DNA from 3 places in the Streptomyces sp. NPDC085481 genome. Region 3 is predicted to be linked to each of the others. Evidence: riboswitches for the same ligand, from Rfam matches in the RefSeq annotation. Region 3 holds a riboswitch; each other region holds the start of a gene.
The links. Region 3 has a riboswitch for thiamine pyrophosphate ahead of ACIGEZ_RS30250 (thiamine ABC transporter substrate binding subunit). Riboswitches for the same ligand answer to the same signal wherever they lie in the genome.
Positions count from the first base shown of each region.

Region 1: another riboswitch for thiamine pyrophosphate. It lies ahead of thiC (phosphomethylpyrimidine synthase ThiC); the one in region 3 lies ahead of ACIGEZ_RS30250 (thiamine ABC transporter substrate binding subunit).
Region 2: another riboswitch for thiamine pyrophosphate. It lies ahead of thiO (glycine oxidase ThiO); the one in region 3 lies ahead of ACIGEZ_RS30250 (thiamine ABC transporter substrate binding subunit).

Region 1 covers NZ_JBITTJ010000002.1:86,526-90,929, reverse strand. Annotated here, with positions in the region: gene ACIGEZ_RS06245 (YibE/F family protein) at 1-1,109, opposite strand, end outside; TPP riboswitch at 1,182-1,297, shown strand; gene thiC (phosphomethylpyrimidine synthase ThiC) at 1,291-3,066, shown strand; gene ACIGEZ_RS06235 (hypothetical protein) at 3,169-3,951, opposite strand; gene ACIGEZ_RS06230 (metallophosphoesterase) at 4,112-4,404, opposite strand, start outside.
Region 2 covers NZ_JBITTJ010000001.1:359,514-363,917, forward strand. Annotated here, with positions in the region: gene metF (methylenetetrahydrofolate reductase [NAD(P)H]) at 1-6, opposite strand, end outside; gene thiE (thiamine phosphate synthase) at 159-809, opposite strand; gene ACIGEZ_RS01690 (Rv2175c family DNA-binding protein) at 910-1,275, opposite strand; gene ACIGEZ_RS01695 (NAD(P)/FAD-dependent oxidoreductase) at 1,319-2,554, opposite strand; TPP riboswitch at 2,768-2,880, shown strand; gene thiO (glycine oxidase ThiO) at 2,878-4,050, shown strand; gene thiS (sulfur carrier protein ThiS) at 4,047-4,259, shown strand; gene ACIGEZ_RS01710 (thiazole synthase) at 4,265-4,404, shown strand, end outside.
Region 3 covers NZ_JBITTJ010000018.1:48,684-53,087, forward strand. Annotated here, with positions in the region: gene frr (ribosome recycling factor) at 1-524, shown strand, start outside; gene ACIGEZ_RS30240 (phosphatidate cytidylyltransferase) at 524-1,639, shown strand; gene rlmN (23S rRNA (adenine(2503)-C(2))-methyltransferase RlmN) at 1,719-2,825, shown strand; TPP riboswitch at 2,855-2,965, shown strand; gene ACIGEZ_RS30250 (thiamine ABC transporter substrate binding subunit) at 3,048-4,160, shown strand; gene ACIGEZ_RS30255 (ABC transporter permease) at 4,238-4,404, shown strand, end outside.

The sequences.
Region 1 (4,404 bases), on a different contig from region 3:
TAGAGCGCCCGCGGCCCCATGCGCGGATCGGCCTGGTGCAGCTCCCAGACGGCGGAGGTCTGGGTGACCGTCACGTCGTCGAGCACGCCGAGCGAGCCGATGATGATGCTGGCGAGCAGCAGACCGGACATGTCGATCTGCGGGAAGAGCCCGTGGATGAGACCGGTGTTGTCGTCCGTGTTGCCGCTGAGTGAGGCCCAGCCGACGAAGAGCGAGCCGAGCAAGCCGATCAGCAGCAGCGACACCAGCGTGCCGAGCACCGCGACCGAGGTACGGGCCGACAGCCCGTGGCACAGGTAGAGCGCGATCAGCATGATCGTGCTCGATCCGACGACGGCGACCAGCAGCGGATTGGACCCCTGCAGGATCGCCGGGAGGATGAAGAAGGTCAGCACGACGAAGCTCGCGGCGAGCGCGATCAGCGCCATCACCCCGCGCATCCTGCCGACGAGCACGACCGCGAGCGCGAAGATGCCGGCGAGCAGGGCGATCGGCAGCTTCCGGTTCACGTCCGTGACCGAGTACTGCAGGTCGCGCGGCGCGTCGGGCGCGTACGCGACGACCACCCCCTGTCCCTCGTGGAGCTGCCGTGGAGCGTCGGGCTGCACGATCTCGGTGAAGGTACGGCCCTTGTTCGGACCGGTGGTGACGACGACGGTCGCCTTCGCGCACCGGCCCTGCTGGGCGTTGACCGCCTCGCGCCCCTCGGGGGTCGAGGTGTCGCCGGTCGGCGGGACCTGAGCGGCGTTCACGTCCTTGCAGTCGACGTGTTCGACGGAGCTGACCTTGCCCTGCTCGGTCTGCCGGTCGAAGCCGACCCCGGTGCGCTCGTGCGCGGGGGCGCCACCCGGCCACAGCACCGCGAGCCCGACCACCACGGCGGTGGCGAAGGGGATCAGGACCGCGGCGATGACCTTGCGCAGATGACGCGAGACGGGCGCGGCCGGACCGTGGCTGTGCGAGTGGCCGTGGCCCCCGTGTCCGTGGCCGCCGTCTCCGTGGCCGCCGGGCCCGTTGCCGGACTGTCCGTGGCCGCCGTGTCCGTCGCCGACGTGCCCGTCCTGCCCGTCGTGGCCGTGTGGTTCGGGGGTCTGCTCGGTGGAAGTCACCGACCGATCATCGCAAGAACGTAGAGAGACCCACTGTTCAGCACGCCAGGGATGGCGCTAGCGTGGTGACACCTTTGCACACGCGGGAGCTCGGAGCACCGGGCTGAGAGGGCGCTGACGATTCGCTGCGCCGACCGCCGAACCTGTTACCGGGTAATGCCGGCGTAGGGAGATCGGTCTCATGACCATTCAGGATGCACACACGCCTGCCTCCAGCCAGGGCGAGCGCACGCCGGGCTGGCACAAGGGATACGTCGAGGGCTCACGCCCCGACCTCCGGGTGCCCGTCCGTCAGGTGCACCTCACCAACGGCAAGGACGTGACGCTGTACGACACGTCCGGTCCGTACACCGACCCCACCATCGACACCGACGTACGGCGCGGTCTGCCGCCGCTGCGCGAGAACTGGATCATCGGCCGCGGCGACACCGAGGAGTACCCGGGCCGCCCGGTCCGCCCCGAGGACGACGGCATCAAGCACACCTCGCCGCGCGGCGGCGGTCTGAAGAACCTCGACGCGGTCTTCCCCGGCCGTCCGCGGCTGCCCCGCCGGGGCCGCGACGGGCAGGCGGTGACGCAGCTCGCGTACGCCCGCCGGGGAGAGATCACCCCGGAGATGGAGTACGTCGCGATCCGCGAGAACGTCTCCCCCGAGGTTGTACGGGAGGAGATCGCGGCGGGTCGCGCGGTGCTGCCGGCGAACGTCAACCACCCGGAGATCGAGCCGATGATCATCGGCAAGCGCTTCCTGGTGAAGGTCAACGCCAACATCGGCAACTCCGCGGTCACCTCCTCCATCGAGGAGGAGGTGGAGAAGATGACCTGGGCGACCAAGTGGGGCGCCGACACGGTCATGGACCTGTCCACCGGCCGCAACATCCACACCACCCGCGAGTGGGTGCTGCGCAACTCCCCCGTGCCGATCGGCACCGTGCCGCTCTACCAGGCCCTGGAGAAGGTCGACGGCAAGGCCGAGGAGCTGACCTGGGAGATCTACAAGGACACGGTCATCGAGCAGGCCGAGCAGGGCGTCGACTACATGACGGTGCACGCCGGCGTGCTGCTCCCGTACGTGCCGCTGACCGCCCGCCGCAAGACCGGCATCGTCTCGCGCGGCGGCTCGATCATGGCCGCCTGGTGCCTGGCGCACCACCAGGAGAACTTCCTCTACACGAACTTCGAGGAGCTCTGCGAGATCCTGGCGGCGTACGACGTCACGTACTCGCTCGGCGACGGCCTGCGGCCCGGCTCGATCGCGGACGCCAACGACGCGGCGCAGTTCGCCGAGCTGAAGACCCTCGGCGAGCTCAACACCATCGCCAAGCGCCACAACGTGCAGACGATGATCGAGGGCCCGGGCCATGTCCCGATGCACAAGATCAAGGAGAACATCGACCTCCAGCAGGAGATCTGCGAGGAGGCGCCGTTCTACACGCTCGGCCCGCTGACCACGGACGTCGCGCCCGCGTACGACCACATCACCTCGGGCATCGGCGCGGCGATGATCGCCTGGTGGGGCACGGCGATGCTCTGCTACGTCACACCCAAGGAGCACCTGGGCCTGCCCAACCGCGACGACGTGAAGACCGGCGTCATCACGTACAAGATCGCGGCACACGCGGCGGACCTGGCGAAGGGCCACCCGGGCGCCCAGGAGTGGGACGACGCACTGTCCGACGCGCGCTTCGAGTTCCGCTGGGAGGACCAGTTCAACCTGGCCCTCGACCCGGACACGGCCCGCGAGTTCCACGACGAGACGCTGCCGGCGGAGCCCGCGAAGACGGCGCACTTCTGCTCGATGTGCGGCCCGAAGTTCTGCTCCATGAAGATCTCCCAGGACATCCGCCGTGAGCACGGCGGCGACCTGAAGGCGGAGGAGATCGAGGCGGGCATGGCCGAGAAGTCGGCGGAGTTCGCGGCGTCCGGCAACCGGGTCTACCTGCCGATGGCGGAGTAGCCGCCGGGAGCTGCCCGGTACGGGACCGGCCCGCGAGCCACGGGGGGAGTCGCGGGACGGTCCCTTTCTGCTGTGTGCTGCTCCGGCCGCTCTGCTGCGGGGCTATTCCGGCCCGTGTTCCGGCGGGGCGTAGTCCGGGCTGGTGAAGTCCGGGCTCGTGAAGGTCGGGCGGGGGGACGGGGAGCCTTCGTTGGGGCTGGTGAAGTCCGGGCCGCTGTACCCGACCTTCGGTATGCGGCCGGCCGGCGGCTGGTGCTGTTTCGGGAGGGACGGCGGCGGCGGGGCGGCCAGGGCGTCGCGGAGGAAGGGCAGGATGCCGCGGTCCAGGAGGGCGCGGCACCAGGCTTGCCGGGCGCGGGAGAGTTCGTCGTCCGGGTCCGGGGCCGGGACTTCCGTGGCGCTGTTGCGCAGCGCCGTCACCAGCAGGCCGGCGGCGGCGCAGAGCAGGCCGGCCGCGGCGACGGCGCCGAAGAGGAGGCCCGCGGTCAGCAGGGTGTCGGCGAAGGCGGGCGCAGGGTCCAGCATCTTCAGGACCGCGCCGACCAGGAGGAGGATCACCGCCGCGGTGCCGGCGAGGATCGGGGCGAGGACGGTGACGATCGCGACGACGCCCGCGCCGCCCGTGTCGCTCAGCACCTCGCCCGTCCCGCTCGTGGAGCGGACCTGTTCGCGGACCTTCACGAAGTGGTCGTACTCGACCGCCGCGGCGGTCGTGATGAGCGCTGTCGCATTCAGCGCCATCGAGCGCAGCTGTGCCGTCGTGAGCCGGGTCCCGACCTCGGTGAGATCCGGCCGTTCGTGTGCGTTGCGCAGTGCGTCGTCGAGGACCCGCTCGAACTCGGCGCGGTCCTCGGTCAGCAGGTGCGGAGCCACGTTCATGTGCATCCCCCGATGCTCCGTAGGGCCTTCGGCGGCCGTGGTGAACGGCCCGTTGGGCGGAAACGGAGGAGAGCCTGCTACGGATGAGCCGATGGTATTGCGGTTACGGCACGCGGTGACAGGGTGTTTCGGGAAATCGACTTCCCCGGATGCGTAGGGTTATGCGTCAGGCGGGCAGCGGGAGTTGAACGACCAGCAGCTTTCCGGCCATGGTCACGCCGCCGTCCATCGCGATCGCCAGACCGTCCGCGTACACGTGCGGTCCGTCGACGACCGGGCGGTCGCCCTCCTCGCCGTCCTCCGTGCCGACCTGGCCGAGGAGGTACGGGATGGGGCTGTGGCCGTGCACGATCCGGCGGCCGCCGTAGGTGCCGAGCAGCTCCTGCACGGCGTGCGGGCCCGCGGCCTCGTCGCGGAAGGCGAAGCGCTTGGTGAACTTCCGGAACAGGTCCCAGACCT
Region 2 (4,404 bases), on a different contig from region 3:
GGCCATACGGGCAGGTTAGACGGGGTCCAGAGCAGGGTGAAGCCACGTCCGCGTTCTGGACACGTTTTAGGTCAGCTTGGCTGCGCGGGCGAAACGATCTTCCTGGGACGAACCGGCCGCCCGGCCACCCGACCCGCCCGGCCACCCGACCCGCCCGGCTACCCGACCCGCTCGCGGACCCGCTTGGCGAGGGCGGCGGTCGCGGCGGCCGGGTCGTCGGCCTCGGTGATCGCGCGGACGACGACGATCCGGCGGGCTCCGGCGTCCAGGACCTCGTCCAGGTTGGTCTCGTCGATGCCGCCGATGGCGAACCAGGGCCGGTCCTGGGCGAGCCCCGCCGCGTACCGCACGAGGTCGAGGCCGGGTGCGTACCGCCCCGGCTTGGTGGGGGTGGGCCAGCAGGGACCGGTGCAGAAATAGTCCACGCCCGGCTCGGCGGCGGCCGCGGCCGCCTCGGACTCGGCGTGGCAGGAGCGGCCGATCAGCACCTCGTCGCCGAGGATCGCGCGCGCGGCGGGCACGGGCAGGTCGCCCTGGCCGAGGTGGAGCACGCCGGAGCCGATGGCGTGGGCGACGTCGGCCCGGTCGTTGACGGCGAGGAGCTTGCCGTGGCGGCGGCAGGCCTCGGCGAAGACGGCGAGGTGCTCCAGCTCCTCGCCGGCCTCCATGCCCTTGTCACGGAGCTGCACGATGTCCACGCCGGAGGAGAGCACGGCGTCGAGGAAGGCGGGCAGGTCTCCCTGGCGCTTCCGGGCATCCGTGCACAGGTAGAGGCGGGCGTCGGCGAGCTGTGCGCGAGGCGTGGGCATGGTGGGTCCCCCCGTCGGGTGGTGCCGGTGCCGGGCCGGCCGGAGTTCTTCCGGCCCGGCACCGCTGGTGGTGTCTGTCTGCGTGCTCAGCGGGCGTGCGTCAGACGGCGAGCGCCTGGGCGCGGCGCTTCACCTCCGTGCCGCGATTCTCGCCGAGCGCCTGCGCGGGGGTGCCCGGCAGGGTCGGGTCCGGAGTGAAGAGCCACTCCAGCATCTCTTCGTCGGTGAAGCCGTCGTCCTTCAGGAGCGTCAAGGTGCCGGCGAGGCCCTTGACGACCTTGTCGCCCTGGATGAAGGCGGCGGGCACCTGGAGCGCGTTGTTCGCCCCGCGGCGCACGGCGATGAGCTGGCCCTCCTTGACCAGCTGGCGCACGCGCGTCACCTCGACGTCCATCATTTCGGCGATGTCGGGGAGGTAGAGCCAGGCAGGGACGAGAGCATCGATCTTTGCGTCAATCTCGGTCACGGGACAAGCGTGCCATCCCGGACTGACAGTCGGTAGTCGGGCCCTACCGGACTGCCGCCTTCAGAGGTACGGAGGGGTCGGCGGCCCTCGCCGGATCGACGGGTGTGCGCTGCTCGATGAGCCTGCGGCCCTGGGCGAGGTCCCGCGGGCGGCCGACCGCCAGGAGGGCTACGGGCGTGTCGCCCTGCAGCCACAGGACGGTCCAGCTCTCCCCCGCCGGGTCGCCGCGCCACAGGAGCGTGTCGGCGGCGCCGTGGTGCCCGGCGTACTGGACGAAGCGGCCGAACTGCTCGGACCAGAAGTAGGGCACCGGGTCGTACGGCTCCGGCGCGGCGCCCACGATGTCGGCGGCGACGGTGCGCGGGCCCTGGAGGGCGTTGTCCCAGTGGTGGACCAGGAGCCGCTCGCCGTAGCGGGCGGAGGGGAAGGAGGCGCAGTCGCCGACGGCGTACACGTCGGGCAGGGAGGTGCGCAGCCGGTCGTCGGCGGTGAGGGCGCCGCTCGGGTCGAGGGCGATGCCGGAGCCGTCCAGCCACCCGGTGGCCGGGCGGGCGCCGATGCCGACGACGACGGCGTCGGCGGGCAGCTCGCGCCGCTCGCCGGAGCGCGCGGCGCCCTCGGCGAGGACGACCCGCCCCTCCTCGACCCGGTCCACGCGCGCGTTCAGCCGGAGTGCGGCGCCGCTCTCGGCGTACCAGGCGGCCATGGGGGCGGTGACCTCGGCGGGCAGGGCGCCGGCGAGAGGGCGGTCGGCGGCCTCGACGACGGTGACGGCGCAGCCGGCCTCGCGGGCGGCGGTGGCGAACTCCGCGCCGATCCAGCCGGCGCCGACGACGACGATGTCGTGGCGGCGTTCCAGGACGGGCTTGAGCCGGGCCGCGTCGTCGAGGGTGCGCAGGAGGTGGACGCCGGGGACGCCTTCGGTGCCGGGCAGGGTGAGCGGGTGGGCGCCGGTGGCGATGACGAGCGTGTCGTACGGGACGGGGCCGGCCTCGGTGTCGACCGCGTGGTCGGCGGGGCGCAGGCCGGTGACGTCGAGGCCGAGGCGGAGCTCGAGGCCGAGGTCTTCGAAGTCGATGTCGAAGGCGGAGTCCTCGGCCTTGCCGAGGAGGACCGCCTTGGAGAGCGGCGGCCGGTCGTAGGGCTGGTGGGGCTCGGCGCCGATGAGGGTGACGGCGCCGGTGAAGCCCTGTTCGCGCAGGGCGACGGCGGTCTGGACGCCCGCCATTCCGGCGCCGACGATCACGACCCGGTGGGGAACCTGCTTCTGCTCGCTCACCCGACCACCTTACGCATCTGACGGACTGTCAGGAAGTTCGGGTCCGGGACGGGGTCACGGGACGGATCAGGGACGAGCCAAGGGACGGGTCCGGAGACGGTCCGGGGACGCATCCGGGACGGGGTCACGCGGGACGCATCCGGGACGGGGTCAGGCGACGGCTCCGGGGAGGGCCCTGCGGCCCGGCCGGGCCACGGGCTAGTCTGACGGCCGTAAAGCACTCGCGGGAGCCCGGACGCACCGGGCTGAGAGGGAGGCTGGCCGGCCTCCGACCGTACGAACCTGATCCGGGTCATGCCGGCGAAGGGAGGGGCTGGACGCCCATGTCGCGTACATGCAACACATGCAGCACTTTCGACGTCCTCGTCATCGGGGGCGGGATCATCGGCCTGGTCACGGCCTGGCGGGCCGCGCAGCGCGGCCTGCGCACCGCCGTGGCCGACCCCGAACCGGGCGGCGGGGCCGCTCGCGTGGCGGCCGGCATGCTCGCCGCCGTCACCGAACTCCACTACGGCGAGGAGACCCTCCTCGGCCTCAACCTCGACTCCGCCCGCCGCTACCCCGAATTCGTCGCCGAGCTGGCCGAGACCACCGGCCACGACGTCGGCTACCGCGCCTGCGGCACCCTCGCCGTCGCGCTCGACGCCGACGACCGGGCCCACCTGCGCGAGCTGCACGCCCTGCAGACCCGCTGCGGGCTGACCTCGGAGTGGCTCAACGGCCGCGAGTGCCGGCGCCTCGAACCCATGCTGGCGCCGGGCGTACGCGGCGGGCTGCGGGTGGACGGCGACCACCAGGTCGACCCGCGGCGGCTCGCCGACGCGCTGGTGGCCGCGTGCGAGCGGGCCGGGGTGGTCTTCCACCGTTCGCTGGTGGAGCGGCTCACGGTGGTACGGGACCGGGCCCGCGGCGCGGTCCTCGCGGGCGGTGTCGAGCTGGCGGCGGACCAGGTCGTCCTTGCCGCGGGCAGCCTGAGCGGCCGGCTGTCCGGCGTACCGGACGAGGTGCTGCCGCCCGTACGGCCCGTGAAGGGGCAGGTGCTGCGGCTACAGGTGCCGCCCGCGTACGCGCCCTTCCTCTCCCGCACCGTCCGCGCGGTCGTGCGCGGCAGCCACGTCTACCTCGTCCCGCGCGAGAACGGCGAACTCGTCGTCGGCGCGACCAGCGAGGAGCTCGGCTGGGACACCACCGTCACGGCGGGCGGGGTGTACGAGCTGCTGCGCGACGCGCACGAACTGGTTCCGGGGATCACCGAGCTGCCGCTCACCGAGACCCGCGCCGGGCTGCGCCCCGGCTCCCCCGACAACGCGCCGCTGCTCGGCCCCAGCGCCCTGCCCGGCCTGCAGCTCGCGACCGGCCACTACCGCAACGGGGTCCTGCTGACCCCCGTCACCGGCGACGTCATGGCGGAGGCCCTGACCACCGGCGCGCTGCCCGACGAGGCACGGCCGTTCGCCGCCCGCCGCTTCTCGCCCGTACACCTGGAGCACGCATGAACGCGTCCGTGAACCTGTCCGTGAACGGGGAAGGCCGGGTCCTGTCGGGCCCGCTCTCCCTCGACGCCCTCGTCGCGACCCTCACCACCGCGCCCTCCGGGGTGGCCGCCGCCGTCAACGAGACTGTCGTGCCGCGCGGCCAGTGGTCCGCGACGGTCCTCTGCGACGGCGACCGGGTCGAGGTCCTCACCGCGGTGCAGGGAGGCTGAGCGCGATGTCCGACGACACCTTCCTCCTCGGCGACGCGGAGTTCTCCTCCCGCCTGATCATGGGCACGGGCGGCGCGCCGAGCCTCGACATCCTCGAACGCTCCCTCGTCGCCAGCGGTACGGAGCTGACCACGGTCGCCATGCG
Region 3 (4,404 bases):
AGATGGAGAAGGCCGTCGTGGTCGCCAAGGAGGACTTCGCCGCGATCCGCACCGGCCGTGCGCACCCGGCGATGTTCAACAAGATCGTGGCGGACTACTACGGTGCCATCACCCCGATCAATCAGCTGGCGTCGTTCTCGGTGCCGGAGCCGCGCATGGCCGTGGTGACCCCGTTCGACAAGAGCGCGCTGCGCAACATCGAGCAGGCCATCCGCGACTCGGACCTCGGCGTCAACCCGAGCAACGACGGCAACATCATCCGTGTGGTGTTCCCCGAGCTCACCGAGGAGCGCCGCCGGGAGTACATCAAGGTCGCCAAGGGCAAGGCCGAGGACTCCAAGATCTCGATCCGCTCCGTGCGCCGCAAGGCCAAGGAGACCATCGACAAGCTCGTCAAGGACGGCGAGGTCGGTGAGGACGAGGGCCGCCGCGCGGAGAAGGAGCTCGACGACACCACCGCGAAGTACGTCGCGCAGGTGGACGAGCTGCTCAAGCACAAGGAAGCCGAGCTGCTCGAGGTCTGATGAACGACTCTTCCTGGGGGGCCCCGGCCGGTTCCGGCTTCGGGGGACCCGACCAGGGGCCTGCCCCGGCGGGTCCCGCCTACGAAGGGCGGCAGGCGGCGCAGACTCGGCCCATGCCCATCGCGTCCGACGTTCCCGCCGGCGACAACCAGGACGATCACGACCGGGGGGCCGCTCAGCCGAGCGGTCCCCTGTTCCGTGACGAGACCCCGCACGAGCACCCGCACGAGCATCCGCAGGAGCCCATGTCCAGCCCGTCCCAGCCCGCGCCTTCGCCTCGGCAGAAGCCGCGGCAGAAGAAGAGCGCGGGTCGTGACCTCGGCGCTGCGATAGGGGTCGGCCTCGGGCTCGGCGCCGTCATCATCGCGTCGCTGTTCATCTGGAAGCCGGCGTTCGTCGGGGTGATAACGGTCGCCGTCGTGGTCGGCCTGTGGGAGCTGACCTCCCGCCTCCAGGAGCGCAAGGGCATCAAGGCGCCGCTGGTCCCGCTCGCGGTCGGCGGCGCGGCGATGGTCGTCGTCGGGTACGTGCGGGGAGCGGAGGGTGCCTGGGTCGCGATGGCCCTGACCGCGCTCGCCGTGCTCGTGTGGCGGATGACGGAGCCGCCCGAGGGCTATCTGAAGGACGTCACGGCGGGCGTGTTCGCCGCGTTCTACGTGCCGTTCCTGGCGACGTTCGTGGCCATGCTGCTGACCGCGGACGACGGCCCGTGGCGGGTGCTGACCTTCCTGGTCCTGACGGTGGTCAGCGACACCGGCGCGTACGCGATCGGGTGGCGTTTCGGCAAGCACAAGCTGGCCCCGCGCATCAGCCCCGGCAAGACCCGCGAGGGCCTCGTCGGCGCGGTGACGTTCGCGATGGCGGCGGGCGCGCTGTGCATGCAGTTCCTGATCGACGACGGCACGTGGTGGCAGGGCCTGATCCTGGGCCTCGCGGTCGCGGCGAGCGCGACCCTGGGCGACCTGGGCGAGTCGATGATCAAGCGCGACCTGGGCATCAAGGACATGGGCACCCTGCTGCCGGGCCACGGCGGCATCATGGACCGCCTGGACTCCCTGCTGCCGACGGCTCCGGTGGTGTGGCTGCTGCTCGTGCTGTTCGTAGGAAGCGGCTGACCTGTGTTTTTGCCATGAAGGGCTCGTTATCCACAGGGTGACGGGCCCTTCGTCGTATCTCTGCGACACTGGTAGGACCATGCCCAAGCCCGGAGAACTCACTTTCGTCGCCCCGCGCGGAGCCAAGCAGCCCCCGCGGCACCTCGCCGACCTCTCGCCCGCCGAGCGCAAGGAGGCGGTCGCCGCGATCGGCGAGAAGCCGTTTCGCGCCAAGCAGCTGTCCACGCACTACTTCGCGCGATACGCGCACGACCCCGTGGAGTGGACCGACATTCCCGCGGGCTCGCGCGAGAAGCTCGCGGGGGAGCTGCTGCCCGATCTGATGTCCGTGGTGCGGCACGTCTCGTGCGACGACGACACCACCCGTAAGACGCTGTGGCGGCTGCATGACGGCACGCTGGTCGAGTCGGTGCTCATGCGCTACCCGGACCGGGTGACCATGTGCATCTCCTCGCAGGCCGGCTGCGGTATGAACTGCCCGTTCTGCGCCACCGGCCAGGCCGGTCTCGACCGCAACCTGTCGACGGCCGAGATCGTGCACCAGATCGTCGACGGCATGCGCGCGCTGCGCGACGGCGAGGTCCCGGGTGGTCCGGCACGGCTGTCGAACATCGTCTTCATGGGGATGGGCGAGCCGCTCGCCAACTACAAGCGGGTCGTCGGCGCCATCCGCCGGCTCACCGACCCCGAGCCCGACGGCCTGGGCCTGTCCCAGCGCGGCATCACCGTCTCCACCGTCGGTCTGGTGCCCGCGATGCTGCGGTTCGCCGACGAGGGCTTCAAGTGCCGCCTCGCCGTCTCGCTGCACGCCCCCGACGACGAGCTGCGCGACACCCTCGTGCCGGTGAACACCCGCTGGAAGGTCCGCGAGGTGCTCGACGCGGCCTGGGAGTACGCGGAGAAGTCCGGGCGCCGGATCTCGATCGAGTACGCGCTGATCCGGGACATCAACGACCAGGCCTGGCGCGGCGACCTCCTCGGCCGGCTGCTCAAGGGCAAGAGGGTGCACGTCAACCTGATCCCGCTCAACCCCACGCCCGGCTCGAAGTGGACCGCGTCCCGTCCCGAGGACGAGAAGGCGTTCGTCGAGGCCATCGCCGCCCACGGCGTGCCCGTCACCGTCCGCGACACCCGCGGCCAGGAGATCGACGGTGCCTGTGGACAGCTCGCGGCCGCCCAACGCTGACCTTGTACCCTGAGCTCGAACACATCTGCATATTCCGACAGGGGAGCGCCACAGCGCTGAGAGTGCGGTGACCGTCAGACCGCAGACCCTCTGAACCTCGCCCAGGTCATTCTGGGTAGGAAGTTCGGTCGTAACTCGAGCTGTTGCGCCCTGCCCGCGTCCGGTGTCCCCGGCCGCGGGCAGGGCCGCGTCTCTTCCTGGTCACCCCCAGGAGGACATCAAGTGAGCACCACCAAGTCCGGCATCGGAAAGCTGGCCGCCACCGCGCTCGTCGCGGCGCTCGGCGTCACCACCCTCGCCGCCTGCGGCACCGAGGACATCCGCGGTGCGGCCGGCAAGACGGGTGCTCCCGCGCCCAAGACCGTCACGCTGGTCAGCCACGACTCCTTCAACGCCTCCAAGGAGGTGCTCGCGGAGTTCACCAAGGAGACCGGTTTCACGATCAAGGTCCTCAAGAGCGGTGACGCCGGCGAGGCCGTCAACAAGGAGATCCTGACCAAGGGCTCCCCCCAGGGCGACGTCTTCTTCGGCGTCGACAACACGCTCCTGTCCCGCGCCCTCGACAACGGCATCTTCACGTCGTACGAGGCGAAGGGCCTGGACCGGATCCCCGCCGCGCTCCAGCTCGACAAGGAGCAGCACCGGGTCACCCCGATCGACTCCGGCGACATCTGCGTCAACTACGACAAGCAGTACTTCGCCGACAGGAAGCTCGCGCCCCCGCAGTCCTTCGACGACCTGGCCAAGCCCGCGTACAAGGACCTCCTCGTCGTCGAGAACCCCGAGCGCTCCTCCCCGGGCCTCGGCTTCCTCCTCGGCACGGCCGCGAAGTACGGCGACGCCGGCTGGGCGGACTACTGGAAGAAGCTCAAGGCCAACGGTGTGAAGACCGTCGACAGCTGGGAGCTCGCCTACAACCAGGAGTTCTCCGGCTCCGCCGGCGGCAAGAAGGCCAAGGGCGACCGCCCGCTGGTCGTCTCGTACGCCTCCAGCCCGCCGGTCGAGGTGCTCTACTCCGAGCCGCAGCCGAAGGTGGCGCCCACCGGCGTCTCCACCGGCACCTGCTTCCGGCAGACGGAGTTCGCCGGCCTGCTGAACGGGGCGAAGAACCCCGAGGGCGGCAAGGCGCTGATCGACTTCCTGATCTCCAAGAAGTTCCAGGACGACATGCCGCTGCAGATGTTCGTCAACCCGGTGACCAACGACGCGACCCTCCCCAAGCTCTTCACCCAGCACGGCGTGGTGGTCGACAAGCCGGAGACCATGGCGCCGGAGAAGATCGCCGAGCACCGTGACCAGTGGATTCAGCAGTGGTCGTCGCTCGTCCTGAAGTAGTCCCCCCGGACCGGCTTCCGGACCGCCCCCCGGACCGCCCCCCGGGCCGCAGGGGAAGCGCGGCGCGGCTGGGGCTGATGCTCCTGCCCGTCGCCTTCTTCGCGGTCTTCTTCGCCTGGCCCGTCGTCTCGATCGTCGAGCGCGGGCTCAGGCCGGACGGACACTGGGAGCTCGGCCGCTTCGGCGAGACGCTGAGCAGCCCGGAGATCCTCGACGTCCTGTGGTTCACCCTGTGGCAGGCGCT